Regions from separate parts of the Pseudoalteromonas sp. A3 genome, predicted to be linked through region 2. Evidence: predicted binding sites of a transcription regulator. Region 2 holds the regulator's gene; the other holds the start of a gene.

Region 1 (9,682 bases), on a different contig from region 2:
GGTTAAAGTTACCGATGGTATAATTCGCTCGACCGTAGAGCGTGCCATGCAACGTATTGCACTACCTATACCAGCTACGGCTAAAGGCCGAGTCATTTTAGAGCTTAACGAGTACACCTCAGGTGTACCTTATTGTGAGTCATTAAAAGGCGAGATTGCTAGCCCAAATATAGATGTTAAAGGCTTTAATGGCTGGTTTAATATAGGGCCACTGAGTGGCATGTTAAGCTGTAAGTCGGGCGATATAGCTATTTTGGTCGACCCAGATAACACGTTAGGGCTTGAAGCCGACGCAACACTTAAAGCTAACTTTGACTTTAAAGTAGCAGGCTATGTTAAACCTGATGCCAGCTTACCAAAAGATGTACACGACGCGGTTAAGTTTTTAGGCCGCCCCGATGAACAGGGCCGCTACCCACTAAATTTTTAATGTAATAAAAGAGATTTAATGCAATTACCACAGTTTAACGAGCAACACGCACAGCAATTAAGTGCATTTTTAAGTACTCAACCTCAGGCTATGTCATTAACACAAAGCCAAGGCTATCTATTTGGGGTTATTTGTTCGCCAAGCCCATTAGAAGTTCACCAGTGGTTAGCGCATATAGTGCCTAATACGGCTAACGATTTAGACGAAGAAATACTGTTTTTATTTATGGCGTTGTACCATCAAATTAGTGAGCAAGTATTTGAAACCGGTTACAAGTTACCCGCCAATTTTGACCTAGACTATACCCAAGCGTGGAGTGAAGGTTTTTTACGTGCTACTCAAGAATACGCACAACCTCTATTAACAGCTCCCGCTTTAGAGCCTCAGTACAAAGAAGCACTAGAGAGTGCACTAAGTACGCTTAGCTTTTTTGCTGTTGATGAGCAAACAAGAGTGCAAATTGCGCAGCAAAATAGTATGACACTCGAAGCTTTATATCAGTATCAGTACGAATCAATGGGCGACTTTGCATTAGGCTTTGCCGAGCTTATTGAGGTGGTAGCCATAAACAGTGGGCTGATTACAGATGAAGGGTGGGAAGAGTAGCCTTTAGGTGGATTAAAAGGCGCTTAGGATAATTAAGCGCCAAGTTCTAAAATAATATCAGTGCAGCCTTTTTTACACTTAACAACGCCTTTACCCGGCTCGCTGGTGGCTAAATCGAGTGTTAACACCTCGCCGCACTGCTCACAATGCAAGGTTTTTCCTTGCGATAGCTTTTTAAGTATTGTGCGCTGTTTATGAAAAGAGTCACTCGCTTTTTTGTTTAACTGCGAAAAATCCACTACTTAGCTCTCTTTTGTTCTAATGCATCCGATACAATTTTACACACTGTATTTAAACGCTCTTCGTAAAAATATAAATTTAAGTCGCGCTCGCGGCAATAACGTAAATGAAATAACTGCACTGAATCATCAGTGGTAAAGGTTTTTTCAATATATTCGTGCTCAGATTCAGAGAGCTTTAACGCACTGCTAATACGGTTTTTAGCCATATTGGCTGCTGGGCTACGGTTTATTTTGCTCGCATCACTTAAAAAACCCACACCTTCACCTAATAGCTTTTCGCGGGGCTCTTTAACTAATGGGTGATCAATAGTAAAAAACGCAAGGATCAGAATGACCAATATAATAAACTTTTTCATGAATGCGTAAACCTTGATCTTAATGGGGTAAATTTAGCAAGCAGTGTAATAAACTGCATTTTAAAAGCAAGTAACTGAGATGAATAAATTATTAGCAATCTATACCTGTAATTTTAGCCAGTATTGTTATAATAGCCAACAGCAGTTAGATATTTCTGAAATATCTGAAAGTATTCAAACAGCTGATTATTTAAACTAATCACACTTACCATTAACGAACTACAGTTACAGTATAGAATACGCACACATTGCTACGTTTTTATTTCCAAGCGGCGTTGAGGAACTTCGATGGACAAGCAAATTAAAGTAAAGAATATACCTGCAGAGGTTAAAATCCAACAACCGGATTTAAGCCGTCAAGACGACAGGTTTAACCCACGTAACCGAATTTATGTTCGCGCAGTAAAAGGGCTTCATCAGTTACTTAGACAGCGTATAGGCTTTTTAGGCATGCTTGCCTTTATGCTTTTGCCTTGGATAAATTTTAATGGCCAGCAAGCTGTGTTATTTGATTTAGTTGGCCAAAAGTACAATATTTTTGGGCTAACGCTGTGGCCGCAAGATTTCACTATATTAGCCTTTATATTTATGTTGGCCGCGTTTGCACTCTTTTTGGTTACTACCTTTTATGGCCGAGTATGGTGTGGCTATACCTGCCCGCAAACTGTATGGACCTTTATATTTATTTGGTTTGAAGAAAAGTTTGAAGGCACAGCTAATCAGCGTAAAAAGCTAGATCAACGCCCGATGGACTTTGATAAGTTTTGGCGAAAAACAGCAAAGCACACCAGTTGGGTTTTATTTGCCTTATATACGGCGATTTCGTTTGTCGGATACTTTACGCCTATCCGTGAATTACTCCCTGACTTTGTTACCTTTAATGTAGGTGGTTACGCGCTGGTAAGTATTATTTTCTTTGCTGCGTGTACTTACGCTAATGCAGGGTGGATGCGTGAAATTATGTGTTTACACATTTGCCCCTATTCACGTTTTCAATCAGCTATGTTTGATAAAGACACTTACACCGTAACGTACGATGAAAAACGCGGCGAAAGCCGGGGCCCACGTTCGCGTAAAATTGCCCACGAAGATTTAGATATGGGCGATTGCATAGACTGTAACTTGTGTGTACAGGTGTGCCCTACAGGGATAGATATTCGTAATGGTTTGCAAGCCGAGTGTATAAACTGTGGCGCATGTATTGATGCCTGCGATGGTGTAATGGATAAAATGGATTACCCGCGGGGTCTTATTTCTTATACTACAGAGCGTAATCTCGAAACACCTGAAAATAAAACCAACCCACTGCGAGCTAAAATCATAGGTTACACGGTCATACTGGTGGTGCTTACCAGTGCGCTGGTGGCTAACATTGCATTTAGAAAGCCTATGGACTTTGACATAATACGAGACCGTAACCAACTGTATCGTGTTGACTTTAATGGCTTGGTAGAAAACACCTATACATTAAAAGTAATCAACAAGGCGCAGTACGAGCAAACCTTTAATATTGATGTTCAAGGCCTTGAAAACTTTAAGTACATTGGCAAGCAAACATTTACAGTGCAAGCAGGGCAATCGCATAATGTGCCATTGTCACTTGTAATGGACCCGTATGATTTAAAAGCGCCAATGACGGAGTTTAACTTTGTACTTTCACCGGTTAATGACCCCGATGAAAGCATATCGCAACCGAGTAACTTTTTTAAAGCGCGATAAACACACTAACAAAAGCGGGGTAACCCGCTTTTTACATTAAGAAGCCCATGAGTAAATTTAGTTTTGAAGATTTAACGCCCGACTTAATTCTCGATGCGATAGAAAGCGTTGGTATATATGCAGAGTCAGGTTTATTAGCACTTAATAGCTACGAAAACAGAGTCTACCAATTTAAGGCGGAAGATGGCCTGCGCTACGTTGTTAAGTTTTACCGACCAGAGCGCTGGAGCAAAGCGCAAATACAAGAAGAGCACGACTTTGCATTTGAATTAGCTGAGGCCGAAGTACCCGTTGTTGCACCCATTAAGCACAACGGAGAAAGCTTATTTGAGCACCAAGGTTATGTATTTGTGTTATTTCTAAGTGTAGGCGGGCGACAATTTGAAGTTGATAACCTGGATCAGCTTGATGTAATGGGTCGTTTAATTGGCCGTATGCATCAGGTGGCTAAAAGTAAAGCCTTTGAGCACAGACCCACCTTTAGCTGCGAAGAATATTTGCATACAGCTAAAGTTCATCTGCAAAAAAGTAATTTGGTACCTATGGGGATCAGCACGGCTTTTTACACCATATTGGACTTGGTTATTGAACAAGCGCAAGCACAGTATAAAAATGTGCAAGAGATCCGCTTACATGGTGATTGCCACGCAGGTAACATTTTGTGGGCAGGCGAAGCACTTATGTTTGTTGATTTAGATGACGCTCGTCAGGGGCCGGCCATTCAAGATTTATGGATGATGCTCAGTGGCGATCGTCAAACACAGCTGTTACAGTTAGACACCCTTGTAAATGCGTATGAAGAGTTTTGTGATTTTGACCACACTCAACTCAAATTAATTGAACCGCTTCGTGCAATGCGTATTATTCACTATATGGGTTGGGTAGCTAAACGATGGAGTGATCCTGCGTTCGTACGGAACTTTTCATGGTTTGCTGAAGACAAATACTGGGAGCAACAAATTCTAGCGCTTAAAGAGCAGCTTGCAGCACTGCAAGAAGCTCCGCTGAAGTTATTGCCATAAAATTTTATTTAAAAAATACACGAGATACCAATGCTTAAAAAATTGAAACTGAGCCTACTACTTTTATGTTTACCATTTGCAGCCCTTGCTGCACAGTTTGAAGCCGATGACCAGTATACTGTTATTGATGTAGAAAAAAGCGCAGAGCCGCAAGTAACCGAATTTTTCTCGTTTTACTGTCCGCATTGTTTTAAATTTGAGCCTGTTGCACAGGCAATTGAAAAAAGCCTACCTGAGGGCACTGAATTTATAAAAAATCACGTTAACTTTTTAGGCGGTGTATCACCACAGGCGCAAAGTAACTTAAGCTACGCCTACTTAATCGGTAAAAAGCACGGTCAAGCACAAAGTATCAGCGACCAAATTTTTAAAAGTATTCATGTACAGCGCGCACCTTTAACGCAAATGAAAGACGTTAAAAAGTTGCTTGAAGTTAATGGTATCGATAGTGCAACGTTTGATAAAGACATTGCCAGCATGCCAATTATTTCAGCTGAGCGTGCAATGCAAGATAAACAAAACAAATATTCAAAACTAGGTGCGCTAACCGGTGTGCCTACCTTTATCGTAAACGATAAATATAAAATAAACATTAACACCATTAATAACCAGCAAGAACTGAATGAGTTAGTTGCTTTTTTACTAACACTTTAATCTCGGAGAACAATAACAATGATCAAATTAGTTAAAGCAGGTCTACTTGCATTACTACTACCTATGGCTGCGAGCAGTGTAGCCGCCACTTATGAAGAGGGCGTGCATTACGATGTAGTGGCAGAGCGTGCGACTAAAAAGCCAGAAGTAAAAGAGTTTTTCTCATTTTATTGCCCTGCTTGTAATAACATGGAAGCGTTAATTGGTGAGTTTAAGCCAAAGCTAGACAAAGACGTTAAATTTAAAAAGAGCCATGTTGATTTTGTCGGTGTTCGCGATCCAGAAAACCAAAAAATGATGAGCCAAGCGCTGGCCACTGCGGAAGTACTTCCACAAAAAGATAAAATTGTTGCGGCTATTTTTAATCACATTCACACTAAGCGCGCTAAATTTAACGAGCTTGCAGATGTAAAAGATGTGTTTGTAGCGCAGGGTGTTGATGGCGATAAGTTTGATAAACTATACAAAAGCTTCTCGGTACGTACATTAAGCTCTAAAATGAAGCGTGACCAAAATTACTTTAAAGAAAAAGGCGCGCTACGTGGCGTACCAACCTTTATCGTAAATGGTAAATACAAATTAAATCTAGGCCGTGAGTCTGGTATTACCGCGCCAGAAGATATTAGTAAATTAATTAACTATTTAGCGAACAAGTAAGGTTTGCTAAAACAAAAAAGCTCCGTAAGGAGCTTTTTTTGTTTATAGGGATATAGCAATGGAAAAAATATTAATATCGAGTTGTTTATTTGGCTTACCTGTTCGATACGATGGTAAAAGCCAAGCATTATCGCACCCGCAAATTAATGTATGGCGTAAAGAAAATAGGTTAGTTATGTTTTGTCCTGAGGTGGCTGGTGGATTGCCAACACCTAGAGCATCAGCAGAGATAAAACAAGGGAGAGTCGTAACGAGCACTTATGAGGATGTAACTAAAGAATTTAAATCAGGTGCAGCTAAAGCCCTAGACTTATGTAATGAGCATGCAATTCGTTTTGCTTTACTTAAAGAGTCGAGCCCTTCGTGTGGTAGAAATACAATTTACGATGGTAGCCATAGTGGGGTAAAAGTACAGGGCATGGGCATGACTGCTAAGTTGCTGATGGAGCATCAAATTGAAGTGTTTAGTGAAAATCAAATACCAGCACTTATAAAGGTGCTGGCATTATAATATTAACTCACTATTTTCTTTGTAAGAAAACACCCGATTCTATGTGATGCGTATAAGGGAACTGATCAAATATCGCAAAGCGCTTAACATTATGAGTACGGGTTAAGTGATCTAAATCGCGCTCAAGCGTTTCTGGGTTGCACGATATATAAATAATGTTCTCGTAGTTGGCTACTAAGTCACAGGTAAGGGTATCCATACCTGCGCGTGGAGGGTCGACTAAAATAGTTTGGCAATCGTAACTTTTTAAATCTATCCCCTCTAAACGCGAAAAGGTACGTTCGCCATTCATTGCCTGGGTAAACTCTTCACTCGACATACGAATTATATCTAAGTTATCTACCTTATTTTTAGCAATGTTGTATTGCGCTGAATGCACAGAAGACTTAGATATTTCAGTAGCCAATACGCGATTAAACGAACCCGCCAATGCAATAGAGAAATTACCATTACCACAGTAAAGTTCCAGCAGGTCATTACTCAGTGGTTTACATAAGTCTTGTGCCCACTCCAGCATTTTTATATTCACTTTAGCATTAGGCTGCGTAAAGCTATTTTCTACTTGTTGATAAATAAGCTCCTGGCCGTTTACGGTTAAACGCTCAGTAACAAAATCATTGCCTAGTACTTCTTTTTGTTTGCGCGCACGACCAATAAAGTCAATATTGTATTTGCTGCTCAGTTTTTCTTTCAGGGCTTTTATTTCAGTTAGCCACTGCTCATCGAGTGGTTTGTGATAAAGCAAGCTTACTAAAATCTCGCCACTTAATGACGATAAATAATCGATTTGAAACAGCTTACGACGTAATACTTCACACGACTTTAAATTATCAATCATCACCTGCATAACTTCACCAACTAATGGCGCGGCAGGGTCAAAGGTGTCGACGCGAATTTTTTCTTTCGTGGCCTGATCAAACATAATATGAAATAGATCATCCCCATCGTGCCATACTCTAAATTCAGCACGTTGGCGGTAGTTAATTGGCTCTGAGCTAAACACCTCTAACGCTTGCACACCAAATCGCTTAAATTGCGACGTAATACGCTGCTCTTTTTCATTTAGCTGCGTATCGTACTGTGTGGTATCTATTTTAATCACTGCCATTAATGCTACTACCTTATCTATGAGATCTATTTATCGGCGCTATTGTAGGGAGCGAGCAGTATTTGTCTAGTTTTGCTGATAATAAAGTTGCTGTTTTTTTAAACATGCACTTTAGTTTTGTCACTATTAGCCGATAATAAGCTAAGTACGTAACGGAGGTGGATCATGAAAATCGGTAATTATGGCTATACGCCAAACAACAACGTAAACAAATTCAATAATAAAGAGGCGCTACAGCAGCCAACAATCCAATCTCCGCAAGAAAGTTCATTACAGCGAGGCAGAGAACTTGCTGCAAAAGTGCTTGGCGACAAAATGGCAGAGCAGCTAGGTTTACCTGTTGAGCAAAAACAAGCCGATAAACCTTTATTCGATTTTGATGAAATAGTAAAAAATGTACTCGACTTTGTATCTGGCGCAGTTAATAAAGCCAAAGCCAATGGTGCCGATGACGATAAATTAAAAAATATGTTAGATGATGCGCGCTCAGGTGTTCAAACCGGTATAGACGAAGCGGTTGATGAACTAAAAGGCACCGGTGTATTTAACGAAGAAATGCAAGAGGGCATCGACAAGTCAAAAGAAGGCATTTTTGAGGGGCTTGATGAGTTTGAGCAAACCCTATTTAACCCACAAGCGGCCAGTGTTAGCGTAAGCCAAGCACAATATGTAAGCATGAGCAGCAATGCCGAGTATAAGTTTACAACAGCCGAAGGTGATGAGGTCAGTATTAGCTTTGCTGATGCATATGAGTCTCAAACAGCGAGCGGGTATCAACAAAGCAATAACAGCGAATCGTTTGCCAGCTCGTCGTCGCAATCTCGAGAGCTGTCTTTTTCAATGTCAGTTAATGGTGATTTAAACGAACAAGAGCAAGATGCCATTAATGCCATGATGGAAGAGCTACAAGGTGTAAGTAAAACATTCTTTAGCGGTGATTTGGATGAAGCATTTGAAAAAGCACAAGAGCTGAGCTTAGGCAGTGAGCAACTTGTTGCATTTTCAATGGATCTTCGCCAAACGAAAACAGTCGCTACCGTTAAAAGTTATGAGCAATATCAGCCAAACCCATCAAAAGAGGTAGCCGATGCGATCGCGCCTTTTAATGACGATCTAAAAAATGCATTTGATAAAGCATCGCAACTAGGCCTACAAGATCAGCTTGCCGGTATTATAGAGTGGCTAAACCAAGATCAAGCAGCGGTCGATCAGCTAGTTGATTACACACAGGCAATGTTTGAAAACTTAAACCAATTAAATTCAGCGGGCGATGCACTCGACGCGCTAAAGTCTGAGCAAAGTTAAACTGCTTTCTTTTATAAGTACCTCATGGCAAACTGCCGTTCTCAATAAACAGTAGGAACCAAAGTTTGTCAGCCCACATAATGGTATTTGATTCAGGTATAGGTGGCACCACCGTGCTTGAGCATATTCAAAAGCGTATTCCAGATGCACAGTACAGCTACTTTATGGATAATGCGTTACTCCCTTATGGCGCGCAAACCCAGCAAACTATTATAGGGCGTTTATGCTCACTCATTTATTTTATTGAGCACAACGCGCTTAATGTCGACCTTATTGTTATAGCCTGCAATACAGCCTCTACATCAGCCTTAAGTGAAGTACGCAAAATTACATCAATACCTATTGTCGGTGTAGTGCCAGCAATAAAGCCTGCTGCTGAAGTAACTCGCACAAAGCACATCGGCTTATTGGCAACCCCCGCCACAGTTGCAAGTCCCTATACTCATACATTAATAAAAGAGCATGCCAGCAACGTAACAGTGAGTTTATATAGCAGTGTTGAGCTGGTGGCATTGGCAGAGCAGTTATTTTTCACTCAGCAGCTAGATACACTCAAACTGCATAAAGAGCTTACGCGTTTGCGCATTAACTCAGATATAGATGTACTTGTACTAGGTTGCACACATTTTCCAATTCTTAGCGATGCCATACAAGCGTACTTTAATAACGCAGTGCAATTACTCGATTCAGGCGCGGCCATTGCTAGCAGAGTAAACTACCTACTAGAGCAGCATAACTTTGGAAATAAATTTACAGACAAAAAAAAGCCGCTGCAATATTATGCAACGGCTGATGTTTTGAGTAATAAGCTAGCTATAAAGCACGTTACACTGATTGATCCGTCTCAGTACGTAAAGAGCTAGAATCATCTTCTTGTTTTTGTTTTGCCTCACGTACTTTTAAAGTACGCTGTTGGAACTCACTATCGTTTAACTTAGCAATTGCATTGTCTGCATCTGCCTGTGCCATTTCAACAAAACCAAAGCCACGACGTTTGCCAGTATTTTTATCCTTTAATAGGCGCACGTTGAAAACTTTACCTTGTTCTTCAAACAAAGCGCGAACAACACCT
Region 2 (9,682 bases):
CATACACAGGTATGCCTACATTTTATCCTGCGTAATGCTTAAGCATATTAGGTACATCCAGAATCAGCGCAATACCACCGTCAGATGTAATTGTTGCACCAGCCATTCCTGGCGTACCTTGTAATAACGCATCAAGAGGCTTAATAACAACTTCTTCTTGGCCAATTAATGAATCAACCACAAAGCCAACTTGCTGAGTACCTATTTGTACAATTACCACATGACCTTGCGCTTTTCGCTGAGAACAATCAGCACCTTTAACTAGCCAATGCTCTAAGTAAAATAGCGGTATCGCTTTTTTACGAACAATAATTGTAAGCTGACCATCTACAACATTGGTTTTGGTTAAATCTAAGTGGAATATTTCACTCACACCAGCAAGTGGTAACGCAAACGTTTGCTCACCAACAATGACCATCAGCGTAGGTAAAATAGCCAGTGTTAATGGTACTTTTATTTCTAAAATAGTCCCTACGCCCAACTCTGACTGTATACTCACAGAGCCATTAAGCTGCGTAATTTTAGTTTTTACTACATCCATGCCTACGCCACGGCCAGAAATATCAGATATCTCTTCTTTGGTCGAAAAGCCTGGTGCAAATATTAAGTTATACGCTTCTGTATCTGATAAGCGACTTGCCTGATCATGGTCAATAACGCCTTTACTGATCGCTATTTTTTTCAGTTTTTCCGCATCCATACCTGCACCATCATCTTTAATGGTTAACAAAATATGGTCGCCTTCTTGCGAAGCCGATAATGTAACGTTACCGGTTCTAGGCTTACCCGCAGCTTCACGCGCTGCTGGCATTTCAATTCCGTGGTCAACTGAGTTTCGTACTAAATGCACCAACGGATCGGCCAGTGCCTCAACTAAGTTTTTATCTAAATCGGTTTCTTCACCTACAAGCTGTAAATCAATTTCTTTATTTAAGCTACGGGCTAAGTCACGTACTACGCGAGGGAATCGGCCAAACACTTTTTTGATAGGCTGCATTCGCGTTTGCATTACTGCACCTTGAATATCAGCAGTGACCACATCAAGATTTGATATCGCCTTACCCATCGCTTCACTGTCTGTATTGGTCGCTAAACTAACCAACCTATTTCGTACTAATACCAACTCGCCAACCATATTCATTATTTGGTCTAAACGCTTTGTATCAACACGTACTGTGGTTTCAGCAGGTGGAGGCGTAGCTTTTTTAGGTGCAGCGCTACTCGCTGGTTTTTCAGCCACTTTAGGTGTAGGCGCAGCGGCTTTAGCCGCCGGAGCTTGTTTTGCTGCAGGTGCTGGCGTAGGCTTTTCTGGCGTAGGTTTTGCTGGCGTTTGTGCTACAGGTGCAGCCTTAGGTGGCTGCGGTGCAGGTGTGTCAGCTTCTTTTGATTCTGGTGCGGCGCCTTTACCATGCAGTTCATCAAGCAGTGCTTCAAATTCATCATCGCTGATTTCATCATCACCGCTATCATTTGCAACAGCCGCTGGTGGTGCTGTGTGTTTTACTTCTGGCTCACTGCTTGAAGTATCTCCTGCAACAGGACCAAAACTACCTACACCGTGTAATTCATCTAATAAACTGTCAAATTCATCATCGGTAATATCTGAACTTGAATCTGGCTCTGCACTTGCACTTGGTTGCGACACCGGGCTTTGGCCTTTGCCGTGTAGCTCATCGAGTAAGCTTTCAAATTCATCTTCTGTAATTTCGTCAATTTGCGTGCTATCTGCTGAAGGGCTTGAACCTGCCACATCAAATAGTTCATCAAATGCAAATGGGTCTTCATCATCTGTTGCGCTAACGGGAGCTGCGGGTTCTTGTTCAACAACGTCGGGGGCTGTTTCAGTAAGCTCATCATCCGTAGGCGGTTGGCCAAGTTTATGAAGGGTTTCTAATAATTGAGGGTCTGCTGGGTCTGGCTGTTCGCGGTTTTGAATAGTGGCAAACATTTCATTAATGGTATCTAGTGCTTGTAAAATCACATCCATTAATTCTGAATTAACAGTTCTAACCCCTTGGCGTAAGAGATCAAATACGTTTTCAGCACCATGACAGGCATCAACAAGCTCAGTCATAGCTAAAAAGCCTGCTCCCCCTTTTACGGTATGAAAGCCCCTAAAAATAGCATTTAGTAACTCAGTATCTTCTGGGTTATTTTCTAGCTCAACTAACTGTTCAGATAAAAGCTCTAGGATTTCTCCAGCCTCTACAAGAAAGTCTTGTAAAATATCTTCATCGACTTCAAAGCTCATGCAGTTACTCTCCTCTTAGAAGCCCAAACTTGATAATAGGTCATCGACCTCGTCTTGGTCAGATACAACATCATTTCGCGACTCTTTATCAATAATAGGGCCTTCAGGACCTGCTAATGTTTGTGCGGCAACCAGTTCTTCTGTTTCTTGTTGTTCTTTACTTTCAGCAATGCTGTCATCTTGTGCAGCAAATGCTGTTAAAAGGTGGATTAAACTTTCTTCTACTTCTCTGACTAATTCAATTACACGGCGGATAACCTGGCCGGTTAAATCTTGAAAATCCTGCGCCATTAGTACATTAGTCATTAAAGTTTGCAACTCATCGGTTTTATGATGAGAGCTGTTCATAAACTTGTCGATGCTGTGGCATAAGGTTTTAAACTCGCCCAGCTCTATTTCGCGGTTCATAAGCCTATCCCAAGTAGGCTTAATATGTGCAATTTCATCTGCTAGCTGCTGCGCAATAGGGAGGCTTGCTTCGACCGCATCCATTGTCTTATTAGCTGCATTTTCTGTCATTTCCATGACATAGTTTAAGCGCTTTTTCGCATCCGGTATTGCATCAGTGGTTAAATCGGTTAAACGCGTATCAAGTTCAAAGCTTTTAAGGGCTTCGTGTAATTGGCGTGTTAACTTACCTACTTCAGCAAAAAGCTGCGATTGTTCTTGAGAGGCAGTATCTAAAATTAATTGATCTGCTTTATCTTGCTCACCGTTTTCTAAAAAAACGACGAGCTGACGAGCTTGTTCTAAAGTAATTTGAGGCGCAGCTGGTGCTGACATAAGCCTCTCCTCTCATTAACCTAAGCGTTCAAACACTTTTTCTAATTTAGTTTTCAAAGTACCAGCAGTAAATGGCTTAACAATGTAGCCATTAACACCTGCTTGCGCTGCCGCTATTATTTGTTCTTTTTTAGCTTCTGCCGTCACCATTAAAACCGGAATATGTTTTAATTTTTCATCAGCTCTAATGGCTCTTAGCAAGTCAATACCCTGCATGCCTGGCATGTTCCAATCGGTTACAACAAAGTCAAAAACCTGATTTTGCAACATAGGTAATGCTGTAGAACCATCGTCAGCTTCTTGAACATTCGTGAACCCTAGGTCACGCAACAGATTTTTTATAATACGTCTCATTGTAGAGAAATCATCAACAACAAGAATTTTCATGTTTTTATCCAAAACATCCTCCGGTGAGGTCTTAACCTATAATTTACTTACTACTAGTTTATCCAGTCATTGATTTTTGCTTTGAGCTTAATCATCGCCTGACCATGTATCTGACTTACACGCGATTCACTTACATCGAGTATATGCCCAATTTCTTTTAAATTCATTTCATCGTTGTAATACAAAGAAAGCACCATTGCATCTCGCTCTGGTAAAGACTTTATTGCCTCTAACAATGAATTATTAAACCGTTCATTTTTAACATTATTAAATGGTTTGTCTAGCGCTAAATCTTGACCTGCAGGGCTAATAACATCTTCATCTACCCCTAGGTCTTCTATACCAAGCACTTTACTGGAATTAACATCATTTAAAATATGATGGTATTCTTCTAGCGAAATATCAAGTTTTTCAGCTACTTCAGTATCTTTTGGTTCTCTATTTAAGCTATTTTCTAATTCTGTGATGGTTTCGGCTACTAATCGGCTTTTGCGGTGCACCGAACGTGGTGCCCAATCCCCTCTGCGCATTTCATCAAGCATAGCGCCGCGGATACGAATACCAGCAAACGTTTCAAAGCTTGCCCCTTTACTGGCGTCAAAGTTTTTTGAGGCCTCGATAAGGCCAATCATTCCCGATTGGATTAAGTCATCAAGCTGAACGCTAGGAGGAAGACGAGCTATTAAATGGCACGCCACTTTTTTGACAAGCGACGCGTGTTTTTCAACAATCACATTTAAATTTTGTGTTGATTGATATCCCATAGCTCTTTTCACCGATGTTGTCATAATCAGCCGTTTACTAGCTTCTCAATGAAAAACTCTAAATGTCCTGAAGGTTGATTAGGTATAGGCCATTTTACTGCTTTTGTCGCTAATGTTTTAAACGCGACTGCTGCTGGTGAATTAGGGAAAAGATCGACAATTACTTTTTGTTTACGCGTAGATTTACGCATATTTTCATCATATGGAATAGTCGCAACAAGCTCCATAGACACATCTAAAAAGCGGTCTGTTACTTTAGAGAGCTTTGCAAAAAGCTCTTGGCCCTCGCGCATACTGCGCACCATGTTTGCAACAATTTTAAATTTATAAACGCCATGCTCGCGGCTAAGTACTTTAATAAGCGCGTAGGCATCAGTAATAGAGGTCGGCTCGTCGCACACCACCACCATGACATCTTGCGCTGCACGAGAAAAACTCAGTACCATGTCAGAAATACCAGCGGCGGTATCTACAATTAAAATATCAAATTCGGTATTAAGCTCACTAAAGGCACGAATTAGCCCAGCATGCTCAGATGGGGTTAGCTCCACCATACTTTGCGAGCCTGATGTAGCAGGCACGATTTTAATACCGCCTGGGCCTTCAACTAAAATCTCGTCAAGTTCGCACTCGCCAGAAAGGACATGAGATAAGTTTTTTTCAACACGTAGTCCTAGCATTACATCACAATTAGCTAGGCCTAAATCGGCATCTAATACTAATACACGATTACCCTGCTGCCCTAAAGCAATAGCAGTATTTAAAGAGACGTTGGTTTTACCCACTCCTCCTTTACCGCCGGTGACAGCGATAACTTTTACGCCGTTGTTGTTGTTTTGACTCATTTTGCGCAGGCCGCTTGCTTGATCTAATACTGTGTTAATCATACATCCCTACTGTGCTTGGCGCCACTGCTTGGTGCCTTGAATGTTGTGCTTTTGCTCTTTTTAAATACAATTGCTCAGCTTTTTTTACTAGTTTTTCAGCATTTGCAACGCGAATATCTTCTGGTACACGCTGACCATTAGTAAGATACCCTATTGGAAGACGATTTTGAATCGCTATACTAATAATCTCACCTAAACTTAATGATTCATCTAACTTAGTGAAAATACAACCGCTTAGCTGAACCTTTTTAAAATGTCTTACGGTTTCTTGCAGTACATTTATTTGTGCTGTGGCACTTAATACTAAATAACTACGTATATCTACTCGCTGGTTGCGCATTAACGTATTTAATTGCTCTGTAAGGCGTAAATCACGTTGGCTCATACCCGCTGTATCAATTAATACTAGACGCTTATTGCGTAAATGATATAAAACTTCAGCTAATTCATTAGCATCTTTTACTTGTTTAACACCACAACCAATAATACGACCATACGTTGCAAGCTGCTCATACGCACCAATTCTGTATGTATCAGTGGTGATTAGGGCAACTTTGTCGGCGCCATACTTTTGTGCGCCTAATGCGGCAAGTTTAGCTACTGTGGTTGTTTTACCTACACCAGTAGGCCCAACAAGGGCGTACACACCTCCTTGGCGAAGAATTTCGTTATTGGTGGTTTGCATTTGATCTTCAACCATTTGCAATAATGCTTTCCAACCTTGCTGACGCGATACGTCATCTGGAATAAAACACGCCATTTGCTCTGCAACGTCTTTATCTATTCCCATGCCAACTAAACGGTCAATCATGCATGCACGTGTAGGGTCGCGACGTGCCATATCTTGCTGCATTAAACCCGATACTTGGTGTTCTAATAACTGGCGAATTGCGTTCATTTCATCACGCATCGCGCTCATTTGGGCGCTTTCGTTGTTATTAGCTTGACTACGCGGTGCAACCGGCGCATCTAACTCGTCAAAGTCTTGATCTAAGTCATCAAAGCCTAGGCTGTCTGCTTGGGTTTGCATGCGTTTTGGCGCTTCATTTTCGCGTGCAAACATATTTGTCGTACGTGGCTGTGCTGGCTCTTGGTAATGCTCAGACGTATCAATACCTGATTGCGAAAACATAGAGGCTAGCTCAGGAGAGCGAGGGCGTGGCGACTGGCGCTCTAATAAAGCTTGTAAGCTATCTGCTACTTTTGCTTGTGGCTCAGGTTGCGCACGCTTAGGCTCTGGCTTTACAAAGTTATGAGTAGGCTGTTGCACGGCTCTTTGCGGAGCAGGCGCTGCCTGTGGTTGTGCTGCGGCTTTAGGGGCTGCTTTGTCGTAATCTACTGCGGCAACAATTTCTACACCATTAGCGAGTTTTTTGTTCGACATAATAACGGCATCAACACCTAGCTCATCTTTAACTTCTTTCAGTGCGGTGCGCATATCTTTGGCAAAAAAACGTTTAATCTTCATGGTTCAACCCCTGTTAAAATCTTTATTGTTGGCCTACTGAGCTGACAATCTTGATCTGTCTTTCATCTGGTACCTCTTGATAAGACATCACCCTTAAACCCGGTATGGTGTACTTAACAAAACGAGATAACACAGTGCGTAACATTCCTGACGTTAGCAATATTGAAGGTTCTCCGGCCATTTCTTGATTCTGATGCGCTTCGTTTAATGATGTTTGAAGCCGCTCAGCAAGGCTTGGTTCTATTCCGGCACCTTCGTCGCCTGCATTTTGTAATGACTGATGCAACATCTGTTCCAACTCAGGCGCCAAGGTTATGACAGGGATTTCTGATGACATTCCCACAGCGTCTTGAACTATTAAACGGCGCAGCGAAATACGCACTGCAGCTGTTAAAACATCGGCATCTTGGCTACGTGGGCCGTACTCTACAAGGGTTTGAACAATAGAGCGCATATCACGAATAGCCACACCTTCGTTTAATAAATTTTGCAGTACTTTTACAACGGTTGTCAGTGGTAGTACTTCTGGCACTAACCCTTCTACTAAACGCGGATGGCTTTTAGCTAACATATCAAGCAGGTTTTGAACCTCCTCATGCCCAAGCAATAATGCGGCACTGTTAGTTAATAACTGGCTAATGTGGGTGGCTACCACAGTGGCTGAGTCAACCACGGTGTAACCTAGTGATTGTGCTTCGTCTTTTTGATCAGGCTTTATCCATACCGCATCTAAGCCAAATGCAGGGTCTTTGGTTTCAACCCCTTTAATAGGGCCAAATACTTGCCCAGGGTTGATGGCCAGTTCATCGCCATGTTTGAGTTCGCCTTCACCACTTGAAACACCCATCATGGTAATACGGTACGCATTAGGGTCTAACTCTAAGTTATCGCGAATATGTACAGGCGGTACTAAAAAGCCAAGCTCCTGAGATAACTTTTTACGCACCCCTTTAATTCGGTTGAGCAGCTCACCACCTTGAGATTGGTCAACAAGCGGAATAAGCCTGTAGCCAACTTCTAAGCCAATAACGTCAATTTGTTGTACATCGTCCCATCCAAGCTCTTTTTGCTCTTGCTTGTTTGCAACGCCAGTACCGGCAACGGCACCACTTTCAGCCTCTTGGGCTGCTAGAGCAGCGGCTTTTAATTTTTGCTGTTGAGTAAAGTAAGCTAAGTAGCCAAGTAGTGCGCCTAAACTTAAAAAAGCAATATGAGGCATACCCGGAACTAACCCCATAATGATTAAAATACCTGAGGCGATAAATAATGATTTTTCGTTACCTAATTGGGCTTTAAATTGCTCACCCATGTTATGTGATTCGTTTTGGCGAGTAACAACAATAGCAGTACCAATAGAGAGCAGTAATGAAGGAAGCTGCGCCACAAGGCCGTCACCAATGGTAAGTAAAGTATATACTTCCATTGCGCGGCTAAAGCTCAAGTCATGTTGGATCATGCCCACAAATAAGCCGCCAACAATATTAATAATTAATATCACGATACCGGCAATGGCATCGCCTTTTACAAACTTACTCGCCCCATCCATAGAGCCGTAAAAGTCGGCTTCGCGGGTTACTTCACTGCGGCGCTCACGTGCTTGCTCTGCACTAATAAAGCCAGCGTTTAAGTCGGCATCAATCGCCATTTGCTTACCCGGCATAGCGTCTAACGTGAAACGAGCCGATACTTCAGAAATACGCCCAGCACCTTTGGTTATTACTACAAAGTTTATGATGATCAAAATTAAAAACACCACTAAACCTACCGCGTAGTTTCCGCCAATAACCACTGAGCCAAACGCTTCAATTACCTTACCAGCCGCATCGCCCCCGTTGTGACCCTCAAGGAGCACCACGCGTGTACTGGCAACATTTAGGGCTAAACGCATAATTGTAGCGATTAACAATACCGCCGGAAACATACCAAATTCGAGGGGTTTCATGGTGTAAACAGTCACCAGTAAAACAACTAAGGCAAGGGCAATATTAAATGAAAATAATATATCAAGAAGAAATGGCGGCAGCGGTAAAATAACCATACCCAGCGCTGCAAGTACTAGTAGCGGTGTGCCAACACCTTTGGCATACTCTTTTTTATCTTTGTTAAGTTGTTGTAATACCGCTTTAAAATCCATAACTCTACAATTCAATAAATTGACACTAGCCTGAAATTGCAATAACTATTCCAAGTATAGAGCCAGCAATAGATTCATTGAGTATTGATACAAAATTTAAAGCAAGTGAGAGACAAGAGCGAATGGGCTTTATGGTTTGAATTTGCAGCCCCGTGTTGGTATTTAGGCAAGGCGCCTCTTCAAAGTGTGGTTAGCTTACCCTAATCGTATTTAAAATCATCCGGAATAGACAGTTTAGATTTAAGAGGGATGGGGCGCTTTCCGCGGCCTTTTTTAAAGCGTTTAAGCTGAAATACATAGGCTAAAACTTGTGCGACAGCGGTAAATAGCTGATCTGGGATCTGTTGGCCTATTTCGGCGGTATGATAAAGCGCCCGCGTAAGCATAGGAGATTCTACAATCGGTACTTCGTTACCTTTAGCTATTTTACGAATTTGCATAGCCATTTCATCTATCCCTTTGGCAAGTACAATCGGCGCACCTGCTCGCTCAGTATCGTATTTTAGCGCCACAGAATAGTGAGTAGGGTTGGTTACAATTACGTCGGCATCGGGAACATCTTGCATCATTCTTCGCTGCGACATTTGCCTTTGTGTTTGCCTAATGCGCGCTTTAATTTGCGGATCACCCTCTGAGTTTTTGTACTCGTCTTTGATCTCCTGCATGGTCATTTTAAGTTGTTTGTTGTGGTTATAACTCTGATAAGGCGCATCTATTGCGGCAATAATCACCAAAGTGCACGACAATCCTAAAAACATCCACGAGAGTATTTCAAGGGCATGAATTATATTACTAGGTGCGCTTTCAATACTTAAATGCAAAATTTCATCAAAAAAAGTTTGAATCAAAAACACCGCAAAAATAGCCACCAGCGCAAACTTTAATATAGATTTTACAAGCTCTATCGCTGCTTGTGGTCCAAACATGCGTTTAAAGCCCTTCATTGGCGACATTTTACTGGGTTTAGGTGCTGCAGCTTCCCAACTAAAATTAAAGCCGCCGAGTAAG

What was found. The regulator FliA, encoded in region 2, starts transcription of late flagellar genes. The targets are predictions, from matches to a motif close to CTAAAGNTNNNNNNNNNNNNGCCGATA.
Region 1: the regulator FliA is predicted to act here: its motif matches at 7,415-7,441, upstream of OIZ54_RS19805 (DUF5610 domain-containing protein).

The regions. Positions count from the first base shown of each region.
Region 1 covers NZ_JAPCKL010000019.1:16,352-26,033, forward strand. Annotated here, with positions in the region: gene OIZ54_RS19755 (type II secretion system protein N) at 1-430, shown strand, start outside; gene OIZ54_RS19760 (UPF0149 family protein) at 449-1,036, shown strand; gene OIZ54_RS19765 (hypothetical protein) at 1,069-1,275, opposite strand; gene OIZ54_RS19770 (hypothetical protein) at 1,275-1,634, opposite strand; gene ccoG (cytochrome c oxidase accessory protein CcoG) at 1,923-3,353, shown strand; gene OIZ54_RS19780 (serine/threonine protein kinase) at 3,401-4,375, shown strand; gene OIZ54_RS19785 (thiol:disulfide interchange protein DsbA/DsbL) at 4,406-5,029, shown strand; gene OIZ54_RS19790 (thiol:disulfide interchange protein DsbA/DsbL) at 5,048-5,686, shown strand; gene OIZ54_RS19795 (DUF523 domain-containing protein) at 5,745-6,197, shown strand; gene trmA (tRNA (uridine(54)-C5)-methyltransferase TrmA) at 6,208-7,305, opposite strand; gene OIZ54_RS19805 (DUF5610 domain-containing protein) at 7,471-8,610, shown strand; gene murI (glutamate racemase) at 8,676-9,473, shown strand; gene OIZ54_RS19815 (RNA recognition motif domain-containing protein) at 9,436-9,682, opposite strand, start outside.
Region 2 covers NZ_JAPCKL010000004.1:290,391-300,072, forward strand. Annotated here, with positions in the region: gene OIZ54_RS10160 (chemotaxis protein CheA) at 23-2,251, opposite strand; gene OIZ54_RS10165 (protein phosphatase CheZ) at 2,267-3,034, opposite strand; gene cheY (chemotaxis response regulator CheY) at 3,050-3,433, opposite strand; gene OIZ54_RS10175 (RNA polymerase sigma factor FliA) at 3,475-4,185, opposite strand; gene OIZ54_RS10180 (MinD/ParA family protein) at 4,212-5,072, opposite strand; gene flhF (flagellar biosynthesis protein FlhF) at 5,065-6,540, opposite strand; gene flhA (flagellar biosynthesis protein FlhA) at 6,563-8,674, opposite strand; gene flhB (flagellar biosynthesis protein FlhB) at 8,875-9,682, opposite strand, start outside.